DNA from 4 places in the Allobosea sp. 10L422 genome. Region 4 is predicted to be linked to each of the others. Evidence: predicted binding sites of a transcription regulator. Region 4 holds the regulator's gene; each other region holds the start of a gene.
What was found. Region 4 encodes PhoB, which activates phosphate uptake and scavenging genes when phosphate is short. Its sites were predicted from a motif close to TGTCATNNANCTGTCAT; they were not measured.
Positions count from the first base shown of each region.

Region 1 (3,689 bases), on a different contig from region 4:
CGGTGAGCCTGCCTTTGGCGGCTGCGGTGGCGGCCTGCGGCGGCTACGTCCCTATGATTTCCGGTCGCGGCCTCGGCCATACCGGCGGCACGCTCGACAAGCTGGATGCCGTGCCGGGCTATGTCACCCAGCCGTGCATCAATCTGTTCCGCAAGGTCGTGCGGGAGGTCGGCTGCGCCATCATCGGCCAGACCGCCGATCTCGCCCCGGCTGACAAGCGGCTCTATGCCATCCGGGACGTGACGGCGACGGTCGAAACGATTCCGCTGCTGGTCTCCTCGATCCTGTCGAAAAAGCTCGCCGCCGGACTGCACGGCCTCGCCATGGATGTGAAGTTCGGTTCCGGTGCTTTCCTGCCCGACTACGCCAAGGCACAGGCGCTGGCGCAGGCTCTCGTCGCCGTCGCCAACGATTCCGGGCTGCCGACACACGCGCTCTTGACCGATATGGACGAGCCGCTCGCCTCGGTCGCCGGCAATGCGCTCGAGGTCGCCTATGCGCTCGACCATCTGACCGGCCGCCGCCGCGAGGCGCGCTTCCATGAGGTCACGGTCGCGCTGGGCGCCGAGATGTTGCTCCTGGGCAGGCTCGCCGCCGATCTCGATGCCGCGCGCGAAAAGATCGAGAATGCCTTCGCCTCGGGTGCGGCGGCCGAGCGCTTCGCGCGGATGGTGGCGGCGCTCGGAGGACCGACGGACTTGCTGGAAAAGCCGGCAAATCATCTCGCCTTTGCGCCGATCGTGAAGCCGGTCTTCGCCGAAACGGCGGGGTCGGTCGTCGCGGTCGACACGCGTGCGGTCGGGCTTGCGGTCGTCACGCTCGGTGGCGGCCGCGTCCGCCCGCAGGACCCGATCGACCATGCCGTCGGCATCGTCGAACTGGCTGGCATTGGAGCCGAGATTGGCGCGGAGCGTCCGCTCGGGATCATCCACGCGCGCGACGAGGCGCAGTTCGCCGCGGCGAGTGCGCGCTTGCGCAAGGCCTATTGGATCGGTGAGGGTGCGGCGCGCGGCCGGCTCGTCGCGGAACGGATCACGGAGAGGGTGTCGGCATGAGTTTGCTTCTGGCCATGACGGGCTGGCATGTCGAGGACTGGCGCGCCAGGTTCCAGGCGCTGCTGCCGGAGATGCCGATCGTGGTTCTCGGCGAGCCCTTCGACCGCCGCGCCGTCCATTATGTCGCGAGCTGGAAGCACCCGGCCGGCAGCCTGACCGGTCTGCCCAATCTCGCCGCCATCTTCTCGCTTGGCGCCGGCGTCGATTTCCTCTTCGCCGACGACAAGCTGCCGGCGGTGCCGATCGCCCGCGTCGTCGATCCCGATCTGACCACGCGGATGAGCGAGTACGTCGTGCTGCACTGCCTGATGTATCTGCGCCAGCAGCACCGCTACCTCAGCCAGCAGCGCGAAAGGCTCTGGGAGGACGATCGCAACCAGCCAGCGGCCCGCTCGGTTCGCGTCGGCATCATGGGGCTGGGCGAACTCGGATTGGATGCCGCCGCCAAGCTCAAGGTCATCGGCTTTGACGTCGCCGGCTGGAGCCGCTCGCCGAAGAGCATCGAGGGGCTGCGCACCTTCTCGGGTGAGGAGGGCATGAAGGAGTTCCTGGCGCGGACGGACATCCTCGTCTGCCTCGTGCCGCTCACGCCGGAGACGCGCGGCATCATCAACGCCGGGCTGATCGCAGGGCTGGCGCAGGATGGTCGCCTCGGAGGTCCGTTCGTGATCAATGCCGGCCGCGGTGGCTTGCAGGTGGAAGAGGATATCCTGGCGGCGCTCGAAGCCAGCACGCTGAAAGGCGCGACGCTCGATGTCTTCGAGACCGAGCCGCTGCCGACCGCCTCGCCGCTCTGGACCCATCCGGGCGTGACGATCACGCCGCATAACGCGGCGATGTCGGAGCCTGAAGCGATCGCTTCGCTGATCACGGCGCAGATCAGGCGCCTGGAAGCCGGCGAGCCCCTGCAGCATGTGGTCGATCCGGCCAGGGGGTACTAAAGGATCGGCCGCTTCTGTGGCTGTTCAGCTCCAGTCCTCATGCTGAGTGCCGCGAGAGCGGCGTCTCGAAGGATGGTTCGAGCGTACACTGGAACACCCTTCGAGACACAGGCTTCGCCTGTTCCCCAGGATGAGGGCTGGCGAGTTCAAATGCCCCGTCACCGAACGGTCGCCGCGCTGTCGTCGGGTCGCAATCCGGGCGGGCGAAGCGGGTTGGTCATTTCCAGCCCGGAGAATTTCATGCGCTTGTCGCTCGCCTTTGCCCTGCTCCTGTCCTCGACCATTCTCGCCGGGGCCCAGGACGCCCAGAAGGAGTTTCCGTCGAAGCTCGTCGGTCACGCCCTGCTGCCGGCGAACACGATCATCCCGGCTCCTGCCGATGCGCCGGCCGATCTTAAGGTGTCCGGCAAGTTCGTAACCCCGGGCAAGCGTGTCGAAACCGTCGGTTCGGTGATGGGCACCTCGGGCGGCCGCCCGACAGGTCTTTCCACGCCATTCGCCGGCCAGCCCGTGCAGGGCTTCTCCGGCATCCGCTCGCTCGGCAATGGCGAGTTCCTCGTCCTGACCGACAACGGCTTCGGCTCCAAGGTCAATTCGCCCGACGCGATGCTGTTCTTCCATCGTCTCAAGGCCGATTTCGACAAGGGCGCGATCGAGCGTCTCTCGACCATCTTCCTGCACGACCCCGACAAGAAGGTGCCGTTTCGCATCGTTCATGAGGGCACCGAGAAGCGCTATCTGACCGGCGCCGATTTCGATCCCGAGTCGATCCAGCCGATCGGCGGCAAGTACTGGATCGGCGAGGAGTTCGGCCCCTACCTCATCCGCGTCGATGCCAACGGCAAGGTCGAGGCGGTGTTCGAGACCACGGTCGATGGCAAGCCGGCCCGCTCGCCGGACCATTACGCCGTGACGACGCCCGGCGCACCGAACCAGTCCGTCGAATTCAATGTCCGCCGCTCCAAGGGCTATGAGGGCATGGCGCAGTCTCCCGACGGGCGCTTCCTCTACCCGCTGCTGGAGGGGCCGCTCTGGAACGCCGAGACCAAGGGCAATGAAGAGGTCGACGGCAAGGAAGTGCTGCGCATCCTCGAATTCGATGTCGCCAACGAGAAGTGGACCGGCCGCTCCTGGTACTTCCCGCTGGAGCAGAAGGGCCTCGCCATCGGCGACTTCAACATGATCGACGCGACGACGGCGCTGATCATCGAGCGCGACAACGGCGAAGGCACTGCCGACAAGGCCTGTGCCGCCGGACAGAAGGGCCCGGACTGCTTCCACGACCTCGCCAAATTCAAGCGCATCGTGAAGATCGAGATGACCGACGCCAATGTCGGCAAGCCCGTGCGCAGGATCGGCTTCATCGACCTGATGAAGATCGCCGACCCCGACAAGAAGGCGAAGCAGGGCGCCATCGACGGCGTGCTGCCTTTCCCGTTCTTCACCATCGAGAACGTCGACGTCGTCGATCTTGCCAAGGGCATCATCGTCGTCGGCAACGACAACAACCTGCCGTTCTCGTCCTCGCGTGATCCCAAGAAGGCGGATGACAACGAACTCGTCCTGCTCTCGGTGAAGGAACTGCTCGACGCGAAGTGAGAACGCCCGCATCGCTGGCTCGGTTGGGCGCAGCGATGCGGCTCATGTCGTCTTGCCCGGCGGTCGGATTCGATCGGCCGCCGGGCGTTCCTAC
Region 1 covers NZ_JBFTJI010000008.1:149,943-153,631, reverse strand. The annotation lists gene deoA (thymidine phosphorylase) at 1-1,055, shown strand, start outside; gene AC1DEZ_RS17190 (2-hydroxyacid dehydrogenase) at 1,052-1,996, shown strand; gene AC1DEZ_RS17185 (esterase-like activity of phytase family protein) at 2,237-3,595, shown strand.
Region 1: AC1DEZ_RS17185 (esterase-like activity of phytase family protein) is a predicted target of PhoB. The motif match lies at 2,153-2,169, and genes of this name have one in related genera.

Region 2 (3,689 bases), on a different contig from region 4:
TCGCGCGCCCGCGAGCAACGTCACCAGCTGCGAGCCTTCGTCCTGCACCTCGAAGGCGCCGGCGAAGAAGCCGGGTTCCGCATGCAGCGAGGGGCCGCGCCCGTCATGGCCCGGCTGGAAGCGCAGCGCATCGGGAGACCAGGCGCCGGTCTCCGGCTGATGGTGGGCGAGATCCCGGAGAACGTCGTCGCGGCCGGCCTTCAGGCGGTTGACGCGCAGGTCGATCGACGCACGGGCGGCCAGCGCCTGCCCTTCCGCCGTCGCAGCTTCACCGAAGCCGGCCTCGAACGACGGCCAGAGCCATTCGGGCACGTCCGCCCGCACCCAGGCGGGCGCCCCATCGTCCGAGAAGGCGGCCAGGAGTGCGGTCTCGTCAGCCGTGAGCGGAGCGGGCGCGTGATTCTCGCCCGAGAACAGCGCTGCTATCTCGTCGCGGGGCAGGCCGCGCAGCCCGGCGAGCATGCCGAGCACCAGCCCGCGGGGCTCTTCGGACGCCATCGAATAGCTGGACGAGGCCTTGCGCCGCAGGGCATCGTAGACGAGCGAAGCGATGGCGGCGCGGTCCTTCGAACCGGCGAAGCGACGCGACAGCCCCCAATCCTTCAGCGCATCGGCCGCCGGGCGGCGGCGCTCGATGATGTCCTGCAGCACCTCTATGGCGGCGCTGATCCGGGCGGCTGGCGTCATGGTGCTTCAATCCTGGCGCAGGCAAATCAGGCCCGGCGCCCGCAAGGCGGTGAGTGTAGTGTGCTTCGACCGGTTCAAATATCACGCCGAGGCATGGTGCCCCATGCGGCATGCACTTGACGCGCTCCTTTCACAAGGGGAAAGACGATGCAACCGCATCTCGCGGCCATCAGGATATCCGCACATGAAAAGCGCCAGCCGCATCGTCATTCTGAGCCTTGTCGCCTTCGGCCTTGCCGCTTGCGCAACCCAGCCGCAGCAGGACTTCACGCCGCCGGCCTCCAAGCGCCTCGATGCGAAGACCTCCCTCGAGAACCGCCGCTGATCCGACATCGATACGAACGAGCCCGCGCCCGGTATTGCCGGCGCGGGCTTTTTTGTCGCCCGCCGCATGGCGCCTGAGCTGACGGCAAAACGAAGCAATCTTTTCATGGGGCTGTCACATCACTCGACCTAACTTCGCGCGCATTTCCGCGAGCCGGGTCAAACCATGAAAAAAACGCTGCTTCTCTCGACATCGCTCCTCGCCGCACTGGCCATGCAGCCGCTTGCGGCGCCCGCCCAGGAGGCATCCGCTTCCAACAGCCGCAAGCCCCTGATCATCGCCCATCGCGGCGCCAGCGGCTACATGCCCGAGCACACGATCGAGGGCTACAAGCTCGCCATCGAGATGGGCGCGGATTTCATCGAGCCCGACCTGGTTTCAACTAAGGACGGCGTCCTGGTCGTGCGGCACGAGCCGATGCTAAGCGGCACCACCGACGTCGCCGACCGACCGGAATTCGCCAATCGCAAGACGACGCGCAAGGTCGACGGCATCGACACCACCGACTGGTTCGCCAACGACTTCACCCTGGCCGAGATCAAGACCCTGCGTGCCAAGCAGGCCTTCGCCGATCGCGACCAGTCGCAAAACGGCAAGTACCAGATTCCGGCGTTTCAGGAGGTGATCGACCTCGCCAAGTCGGAAAGCGCCCGGACCGGCCGCACCATCGGCATCTATCCCGAGACCAAGCACCCGACCTATCACGCCTCGCTGGGCCTCGCCTTCGAGGACAAACTGCTCGACATGCTCAAGGCGGCCGGCTGGACCGAGAAGACCTCGCCGGTGTTCATCCAGAGCTTCGAGACCGGGAATCTGAAATACCTGCGCAAGAAGACGCAGCTGCGCCTCGTGCAGCTCGTCGACGGCGACGATGTCGACAAGGACGGCAAGGTGACTCTCGTGGCGCCGTTCGACCGCCCCTATGACTTCGCGGTGCTCGGCGACAAGCGGACTTTCCAGGACATGCTCTCCGCTGAAGGGCTCAAGGAGATCGCGACCTACGCCGACGGCGTCGGCCCCTGGAAGCCCTATATCCTTGCTGGCAAGCAGACCATTGGCGAGGACGGCAAGCCGAAGGATCTCAACGGTGACGGCAAGATCGACGAGCAGGACCGCACGCTGATCGCGCCGACGAACGTGGTCAAGGACGCCCATGCCGCCGGCCTTCTGGTCCACACCTGGACCTTCCGCAGCGAGCCCAAGCGGCTGACCTCGGACTTCAAGGGCGACGCCGCGGCCGAGTACAAGGCATTCTTCGCGCTCGGCATCGATGGCCTGTTTTCGGATTTCTCGGATCAGGCCGTGAAGGCGCGCGACGCGAAGTAAGCCATCCCGTCGGACGAGGCCGACAGCCGGACAAGCCAAGCCCCGCGGCGAAATTCGCCACGGGGCCTGGCCTTCAGCGGGCTTCTCGCCCGCTCCCCTTCAAATCGGTCAATCGCAAATGCGGGTCGTGCGCCTCACGACGCCGCGCGGCGTCTCACGCTCGGTCGTGACGGTGCGGCAATCGTCGCCGCGATAGTAGTTGGCGCGGCGCCACTCGCGTTCAGGCGTGCGATCATAACGGTCCTGACGCATCTCGCGATCGATTGCCCGTTCATGGGGGGTACGGGGGTCGACGCTAACGCCACCTGGACCGATGTTGATCGACTGAGCATAGGCGCCGCTGCTCGCGAGAAGAGCAACAGCAATGATTGGGACAAAACGTTTCATCGCGTATCCTCCGTTTGCGCCATCAACGCACCGGACGGAGACTCGTTCCGTAGAAAGCTTCAGCTGCAGTCGAAGATGCTTCGCGCACCCTAGGAACTGCTTGCCAAACGAAAAAGCGCGCCGGCAAGGCCGGCGCGCTTCCATCGCTCGCTAAGCTGTTCTTCCTCAGTGCAGGATCTGGCTGAGGAAGAGCTTGGTGCGCTCATGCTGCGGGTTCTTGAAGAACTCGTTCGGGGTGTTCATCTCGACGATCTGGCCGGCATCCATGAAGATGACGCGGTCGGCGACCTGGCGGGCGAAGCCCATTTCGTGCGTGACGCAGAGCATGGTCATGCCCTCCTCCGCCAGCGAGACCATGGTGTCGAGCACCTCCTTGACCATCTCGGGGTCGAGCGCCGAGGTCGGCTCGTCGAACAGCATGATCTTCGGGCTCATGCACAGCGAGCGGGCGATCGCCACTCGCTGCTGCTGGCCACCGGACAGCTGGCCCGGATATTTCGCCGCCTGCTCGGGGATCTTGACGCGCTTGAGATAGTGCATCGCGATCTCCTCGGCGTCCTTCTTGGGCATCTTCCGCACCCAGATCGGCGCCAGCGTCAGGTTCTCCAGAATCGTCAGATGCGGGAACAGGTTGAAGTGCTGGAACACCATACCGACGTCACGGCGAATCTCGTCGATCTTCTTGAGGTCGTTGGTGAGCTCCGTGCCGTCGACGATGATCTGGCCCTTCTGATGCTCTTCAAGCCGGTTGATGCAGCGGATCATCGTCGACTTGCCCGAACCCGACGGGCCGCAGATCACGAGCTTCTCACCGCGCTGAACCTTGAGGTTGATATCGCGCAGAACGTGGAACTCGCCGTACCACTTGTTCACGCCGATCATCTCGACCGCGGTCGCGGTGTTGAGAGACGTCTGCTTCAGCGCAGCGGGCCGGGTGTCGGTCATCTTGGTTTCTGCCATTGCC
Region 2 covers NZ_JBFTJI010000004.1:177,409-181,097, reverse strand. The annotation lists gene AC1DEZ_RS10900 (RsmB/NOP family class I SAM-dependent RNA methyltransferase) at 1-687, opposite strand, end outside; gene AC1DEZ_RS10895 (hypothetical protein) at 872-1,012, shown strand; gene AC1DEZ_RS10890 (glycerophosphodiester phosphodiesterase) at 1,178-2,338, shown strand; gene AC1DEZ_RS10885 (hypothetical protein) at 2,447-2,725, opposite strand; gene AC1DEZ_RS10880 (amino acid ABC transporter ATP-binding protein) at 2,891-3,670, opposite strand.
Region 2: AC1DEZ_RS10890 (glycerophosphodiester phosphodiesterase) is a predicted target of PhoB. The motif match lies at 1,114-1,130, and genes of this name have one in related genera.

Region 3 (3,689 bases), on a different contig from region 4:
CCGGCGCAACGCCGACCGATGTCCATCATCTCTTCCGGCGCTGGTGCGGCCTGACGCCCAAGGCCTTCCTGCAGGCGATCACGCTCGACCACGCCAAGGGCCTGCTGGCCTCCTCGGCCAGCATCCTCGACACTGCGCTTGAAGTCGGGCTTTCCGGCCCCGGCCGGCTGCACGACCTCTTCGTCACGCATGAGGCGATGTCGCCCGGCGAATGGAAGCTCGGCGGAGAGGGGCTGAAGCTCTCCTACGGCTTCCATGCCTCTCCCTTCGGTGAGGCGCTGATCGTGGTCACGGATCGCGGGCTCGCGGGGCTGGGCTGGGTCTCCAACAGCGTCGACGGCGGCAAGGTCGTCGGTGGGCGCGCCGAGGCTCTGGCCGACATGATGCGTCGCTGGCCGCATGCCGGTTATCACTACGATCCGGTGCTGACGGCACCCTATGCCGCCCGCATCTTCGAACCCAAGGCCTGGACGGCCGAGACGCCCTTGCGCGTCGTGCTGATCGGCACGGATTTCGAGGTCCGGGTCTGGGAGACTCTGCTCCGGATCCCGGTCGGCTGCGCCACGACCTATGGCGACGTCGCCAGCCATATCGGCAAGCCCAGTGCCGCGCGCGCCGTCGGCATGGCGGTGGGCAAGAACCCGATCTCCTTCGTGGTGCCCTGCCACCGCGTCATCGGCAAGTCAGGCGCCCTCACCGGCTATCACTGGGGTCTGACGCGCAAGCGCGCCATCCTCGGCTGGGAGGCGGGTCAGGCGATCACTGGCTGAGCTTGCTGCCTACATCGGAGATACATGTCCCAGAAGAGCGCGAGCGCGATCCGCCCGCGCCCTTTGCCTGCTCCGCCTAAAGCAGCCCGCGCTTCGCGAGGTGGCGCATCAGATGCGAGGCGCCGAAGGTCCAGGGCTCGCAGGCGTCGGTGCGCTTCATCCGGTTGACGAGGCTGCCGAGCTCGGGCGCGGCGATGGTGACGATGTCCCCGTATTTATGGGTGAAACCGCTGCCCGGTGCGTCGCGGTCCTTGATCGGCGCGAACATGGTGCCGAGATAGAGCGCCGCCCCGTCCGGATACTGGTGATGTGGGCCGATCATCTGTGCAGCGAGGTCGGCCGGGTCGCGGCTGATCTTGGCGATCGAGGACGAGCCATCCAGCGTGAAGCCGTCCTCGCCCTCCACCGTCAGGGTCACGGTCGTCTTGCGGATGTGATCGAGCGTGAAGCCGGCGTCGAAGAAGCGGATGAAGGGGCCGACGGCTGCCGCCGCGTTGTTGTCCTTGGCCTTGCCGAGCAGCAGGGCCGAGCGGCCCTCGACATCGCGCAGATTGACGTCGTTGCCGAGCGTGGCGCCGACGATCCGCCCGTCCGAGGCGACGATCAGGACGATTTCGGGCTCCGGGTTGTTCCAGCTCGACGCCGGATGCAGGCCGGCATCGGCACCTGTGCCGACCGTCGACATCGCCGGCGCCTTGGTGAAGATCTCGGCGTCCGGCCCGATGCCGACTTCGAGATACTGGCTCCATGCCCCCTGCTTGATCAGCACCTCCTTGAGATGCATCGCCTCGGGCGAGCCGGGCTTCAGCTTGGAAAGGTCGTCGCCGATCAGTTTTCCGATCTCCGTGCGGATCGTCGCGGCGGCGGCCGGGTTGCCGCGCGCCTTCTCCTCGATGACGCGTTCCAGCATCGAGACGGCGAAGGTGACGCCGGCCGCCTTCACCGCCTGCAGGTCGAGCGGCGAGAGCAGCCAGGGGCGCTTCGGATCGCGGCCGTCGACGGGCGTATTGGCCAGGATGTCGACGAGCGAGCCCAGAGCTTCGCCTTTCGCGGTGCGCAGCGCGGCCGCCGGATCAGCGCTCTCGCAGAGGTCGCGGCTGGTCGGGAATTCGGCTGTGATGTCGACGAGCTGTCCATCGCGCAGCGTGACCACTGCCGGGCCGCCGAGATCGGGCCGCCAGACGCGGCCGGCCAGCGCGGCGGCGCCGGCATCCTGCGGCAGGGTTGTCGAGGCGGAAAGGACGAGGCTCGTCATGATGCGGTCCGGAAAAGGCGAGGCAGGACGCGCAGATCAGCCGTTTATGCGTGAATGCGCAAGCCGGCCGCGGCCATAAGTGCCTTGCAAAAACTGTCGTCGTTTTGTCATTGAACTGTCGCCTGCGCTTCATGCTAGCTTGCGCACCAACGACAAGAACCGCGGCGGCGCCCGCCCGCGGAAGGGAGACACTCCATGAGCATCAAATCGCGCATCCTGATGTCGGTCGCCGCCTTTGCGCTCGCTGGCGCTTCGCCGGCTCTGGCGCAGACCGAGATCCAGTGGTGGCATGCCCTGACGGGCGCCAACAACGACGTGGTCGTCAAGCTCGCCGAGGACTTCAACGCCTCGCAGAAGGACTACAAGGTCGTTCCCGTCTACAAGGGCTCCTATCCCGACACGCTGAACGCCGGCATCGCCGCTTTCCGCGCTGGCCAGGCGCCGCACATCCTGCAGGTCTTCGAGGTCGGCACCGGCACGATGATGTCGGCCAAGGGCGCGATCAAGCCGGTTCATGAGGTGATGAAGGAAGCCGGCGAGAAGTTCGATCCGAACGCCTATCTCCCCGCCATCACCGGCTATTATTCGACGGCTAAGGGCGACATGCTCTCGATGCCGTTCAACTCGTCCTCGATGGTGATGTGGTACAACAAGGACGCCTTCAAGAAGGCGGGCCTCGACCCGGCGAAGCCGCCGAAGACCTGGCCCGAGACCTTCGAGGCCGCCAAGAAGCTGAAGGCCGCCGGCTACGACAAGTGCGCCGTCTCGAACGCCTGGGCGACCTGGGCCAATATCGAGCAGTTCGGCGCCTGGCATAACATCCCGCTCTCGACCAAGGTCAACGGCATGGCCGGCTTCGACGCCGTGCTGAACTTTAACAAGAGCCCGGCCTTCCTCAAGCACTGGACCAATCTGGTCGAGCTGCAGAAGGACAAGACCTACGACTACTCCGGCCGCACCAACAATGGCGAAGGCCGCTTCACCTCGGGCGAATGCCCGATCTTCCTGACCTCCTCGGGCTTCTTCGGCAACGTCAAGGCGAACGCCAAGTTCGACTGGGGCAACGCGCCGATGCCGTATTATCCCGATGTGCAGGGCGCGCCGCAGAACTCGATCATCGGCGGCGCCTCGCTGTGGGTGATGGGTGGCAAGAAGGCTGACGAATACAAGGGCGTCGCCAAGTTCTTCACCTTCCTCTCGGATGTCGARCGTCAGGTGAAGCTGCACACCGAGTCCGGCTATCTGCCGATCACCAAGGCCGCCTATGAGAAGGTCAAGGCGTCGGGCTTCTACAAGGACAAGCCCTATCTCGAGACCCCGATCCTCGAGCTGACCAACAAGACCCCGACCGACAACTCGAAGGGCCTGCGTTACGGCAGCCTCGTCCAGATCCGTGACATCTGGTCGGAGGAGCTGGAAGCGGCGCTGAACGGCCAGAAGTCGCCGCAGGCGGCGCTGGACGCGGCGGCCGAGCGCGGCAACCAGATGCTGCGCCAGTTCGAGCGGACAGCCTCGCGCTGAGCGGATAGCCCTTGCATCTTCAGGCCATCCCGGACAAATCCGTCCGGGATGGCCGTCTTGTTCAAGGAAGCCGATGCAGAAGAACGCGTACTTCCGGGGGCTGACCATCCCCTTCCTGCTGCTGATGCCGCAGCTCGCGATCA
Region 3 covers NZ_JBFTJI010000008.1:140,100-143,788, reverse strand. The annotation lists gene AC1DEZ_RS17145 (methylated-DNA--[protein]-cysteine S-methyltransferase) at 1-770, shown strand, start outside; gene AC1DEZ_RS17140 (fumarylacetoacetate hydrolase family protein) at 847-2,025, opposite strand; gene ugpB (sn-glycerol-3-phosphate ABC transporter substrate-binding protein UgpB) at 2,221-3,546, shown strand; gene ugpA (sn-glycerol-3-phosphate ABC transporter permease UgpA) at 3,620-3,689, shown strand, end outside.
Region 3: ugpB (sn-glycerol-3-phosphate ABC transporter substrate-binding protein UgpB) is a predicted target of PhoB. The motif match lies at 2,131-2,147, and genes of this name have one in related genera.

Region 4 (3,689 bases):
GTCATGTTAACGATCCTGCCCGCCCCGGACCATGTCGGCGCCTACCGCCTGTCGCAGACGCTGACCAGCGACGATCTCGACGGGATCATGGCCGATATCGACGCGAAGCTCGCACGACACGAGAAAGTCGGCATCCTCGCCGACCTTACCGATTTCACCGATATGACCTTGGCTGCCGCCTGGAAGGATGCGCGCTACAGCCTAGGCAAGCTGTGGGAGCTGCAACGCTTCCCGCGTGAGGCGGTGATCACCGACAGGGGCTGGCTTGCCGCCTTCGTCGACCTGCTCAATCCGGCGATCCCCTTCGTGACTGTTCGCACCTTCAAGCCGGAGGAGTACGAGACCGCATTGACCTGGGCCGGCGACATCGAGGGCGGACCAAACGCCTGACCGACAGGAGGACGCCATGCTCGTCCACAAGCACAGATGGTCGGCCGATATCACCAGCCGGAGCAACGCGCTCGATTTCGAGAAAGCCGTGTTCACGCGTGGCGATCCGCGCCAGATCGCGCGCTCGCTGAAGCGGTCGGCCGAGCACAGCCGCCGGCGCAAATCGGGCCCCTATCGCTCGGCGATGTCGATGCTCACCTTCTACATCAACCGTGCCGGCCGGAAACTGCCGGCCGAGCGCCGCAGGACTCTGGAAGCGGCCAAGCACAGCTTGCGCCGCCTCTTCCACCGAGAGGGCTGAAGCGCCTGCCGTCACCCTTCAGGATCAACCTGAAGGCCGGTTCTCATGGCGCCCTGCCTCCCTTGCGCGCCGGATCATGCGAGTGGTGGCTGACAAGTTCGCCGCCGCCACCCGAAACGCGAGCGTGCCGCCGGTTGTCATCGGCAGGTGGTTTGCGGATGTCCGGCGGCTTCTTCGCGTTCTCATGGGATGAGCCGGGTCGCCGTGCCGGATGGTCTGCGGCGCCTTGGTCGAGGTCGACATTCGGCAACCTCTTCAACGATCCTGCTGCAGACCCTGATGGGTCGTGTTGATGCGGGTATTGCCCTGCTGGCCCTGCTGATCAGGCTGGCTCGGTCGGCGCTCGCCACCTCTGGCGCTGCGCAGATCGCGCTCGGCATGATCCGGCTCGCCCGGACCCTTGTCGCTTCGATTGGCCGGCGGGATGGGCGGCATCTTGCTCACGGCGACCTCCTCTGGCTCGCGTTGATTTTCACGATCAACGCGAGCGTGCGGGCAAGGTTCACGGCAAGTTGCGATGAAGAGCAGAGCTGCAGCGCCGCTCAGCTGCGCGCAAAGGTTTCGTCGAAGGCGTAACCGGCGCCGCGGACTGTCCGCAGCGGATCCTTGGTATTGGCCGGCGTGATCGCCTTGCGCAGCCGGCCCACATGAACGTCGACGGTGCGCTCATCGATATAGACGTCGCGGCCCCAGACGGCGTCGAGAAGCTGGGCGCGCGAATAGACGCGGCCGGGCGCCTGCATCAAGAACTCGAGCAGCCGGAACTCAGTCGGGCCGAGATGCAGCTCGCTGCCGGCACGGCGGACGCGCCGCGTCGTGCGGTCAAGTTCCAGATCCCCGGCGGCGAGCAGCCCCGCGACATGGCCCGGCTTGGCGCGGCGCAGCAGCGCCTGTATGCGCGCGATCAGCTCGGGCAGCGAAAAGGGCTTCACCACATAATCGTCCGCGCCAGTCGCGAGCCCGCGCACGCGTTCGGTCTCCTCGCCGCGCGCCGTCAGCATGATGATCGGCACGCGTTCGGTGTCGCGCCGCGAACGCAAGCGGCGGCAGAGTTCGATGCCAGAAAGGCCCGGCAGCATCCAGTCGAGCAGCACGAGATCAGGCGTGTGGTCGCGCAGATGCAGTTCGGCGTCATCCCCGCGCGCGACGCTGTCGACCTCGAAACCCTCGGCCTCGAGATTGTAGCGCAGCAGCAGGGTTAGCGGCTCCTCGTCCTCGACGATCAGGATGCGTGCGGCCATGATGATCTACTTCAGTTCCCGGTGATCGCCTCGACCTCGATATTGGTCGTGTCGAGCTTCGGCCGGTTCACGTCGAGCGAGTCGCCGGTGATGAGATAGTGAATCGTCTCGGCGATGTTGGTGGTGTGGTCGCCGATGCGCTCGATGTTCTTCGCGCAGAACAGGAGATGCGTGCAGAAGGTGATGTTGCGCGGATCCTCCATCATATAGGTCAGGAGCTCGCGGAACAGCGAGGTGTAGAGCGCATCGATCTCGTCGTCGCGGCGCCAGACGTCGAGCGCCTTCTGCTCGTTGCCGGCAGCGTAGGCGTCGAGAACGTCCTTGAGCTGCGCCTGCACCAGGCGGCTGATGTGCTCGAGCCCGACCACGGCGCGGTGCGGCGGCTGGAACTGGCCGGCGATGGCGACGGCGCGCTTGGCGATGTTCTTGGCGAGATCGCCGACGCGCTCGATATCGGCGGCGATGCGGATCGCCGAAATCAGCTCGCGCAGGTCGTTGGCGAGCGGCTGGCGCCGGGCGATGGTCAGTACCGCCTTTTCCTCGACGTCCCGCTGGAGGTTGTCGAGGCGCTGGTCGGCCGTGATGATCTTCTGGGCAAGGCCGGTGTCCCGGCGCACCAGCGCCACGGTCGAATCGCCGAGCATGCGCTCGGCCATGCCGCCCATTTCGGCGAGGCTGCGGCGGATGCCTTCGAGATCGGTATCGTAGGAGCGGACGATGTGGTCGGTCATGGGCGGCGTGTCCTCTAGATCATTAGCGCCGGTGCAGCGTCGTCGTTTTCAGGTCGGCATGCTCGACCCTCAGCCCTCATCCTCAGGAGCAAGCGAAGCTTGCGTCTCGAAGGATGCTCCGGTTGGTTCCGGAGCCTCCTGGACCATCCTTCGAGACGCCGCTCGCGCGGCTCCTCAGGATGAGGGCTGCTGGTTTGAAACCGGTCTTCAGCCGAACCGGCCGGTGACGTAGTCCTGCGTCTGCTTCTTGGCAGGGTTCATGAAGATGGTGTTGGTCGGCGCGAATTCGACGACCTCGCCCAGATACATGAAGGCGGTATACTGCGAGATGCGGGCCGCCTGCTGCATGTTGTGCGTGACGATGGCGATGGTGAAGTCGCTCTTCAGCTGCTCCAGCAGATCCTCGATCTTGCCGGTCGAGATCGGGTCGAGCGCCGAGGTCGGCTCGTCGAACAGGATCACTTCAGGCTTCTGCGCGATGGTGCGCGCGATGCACAGGCGCTGCTGCTGGCCGCCGGAGAGACCCATGCCGGAGCTCTTCAGCTTGTCCTTGACCTCGTCCCAGAGCGCGGCGCGGCGCAGAGCGCCTTCGACGCGGTCGTCGAGCTCGGACTTCGGCGGCTTCTCGTAGAGGCGGATGCCGAAGGCGACGTTGTCGTAGATCGACATCGGGAACGGCGTCGGCTTCTGGAACACCATGCCGACGCGCGAGCGCAGCTCGTTCACATCGACATCGTTCGAGATGATGTTGCGCCCGTCGAGCATGATCTCGCCGGTGGCCTTCTGCTCCGGATAGAGCGAGTAGATCCGGTTGAAGATGCGCAGCAGGGTCGACTTGCCGCAGCCCGACGGGCCGATCAGCGCGGTGACGTGCCGGTCGCGGAAATCGAGATTGATGTTCTTCAGCGCCTTGTGCTCGCCGTAGTAGAAATCGAGGTTCTTCACCGCGATCCGGACGGGCGCCTCGGCATCGAGCGTCTGCGGGGAGAGTTCAAGGGTCGAAAGCATCGACATGGTCCTCAAGGT
Region 4 covers NZ_JBFTJI010000009.1:90,223-93,911, reverse strand. The annotation lists gene AC1DEZ_RS18205 (SpoIIAA family protein) at 4-390, shown strand; gene AC1DEZ_RS18200 (DUF3175 domain-containing protein) at 407-691, shown strand; partial or broken gene AC1DEZ_RS18195 (hypothetical protein) at 735-934, opposite strand; gene AC1DEZ_RS18190 (hypothetical protein) at 947-1,126, opposite strand; gene phoB (phosphate regulon transcriptional regulator PhoB) at 1,234-1,932, opposite strand; gene phoU (phosphate signaling complex protein PhoU) at 1,944-2,663, opposite strand; gene pstB (phosphate ABC transporter ATP-binding protein PstB) at 2,871-3,677, opposite strand.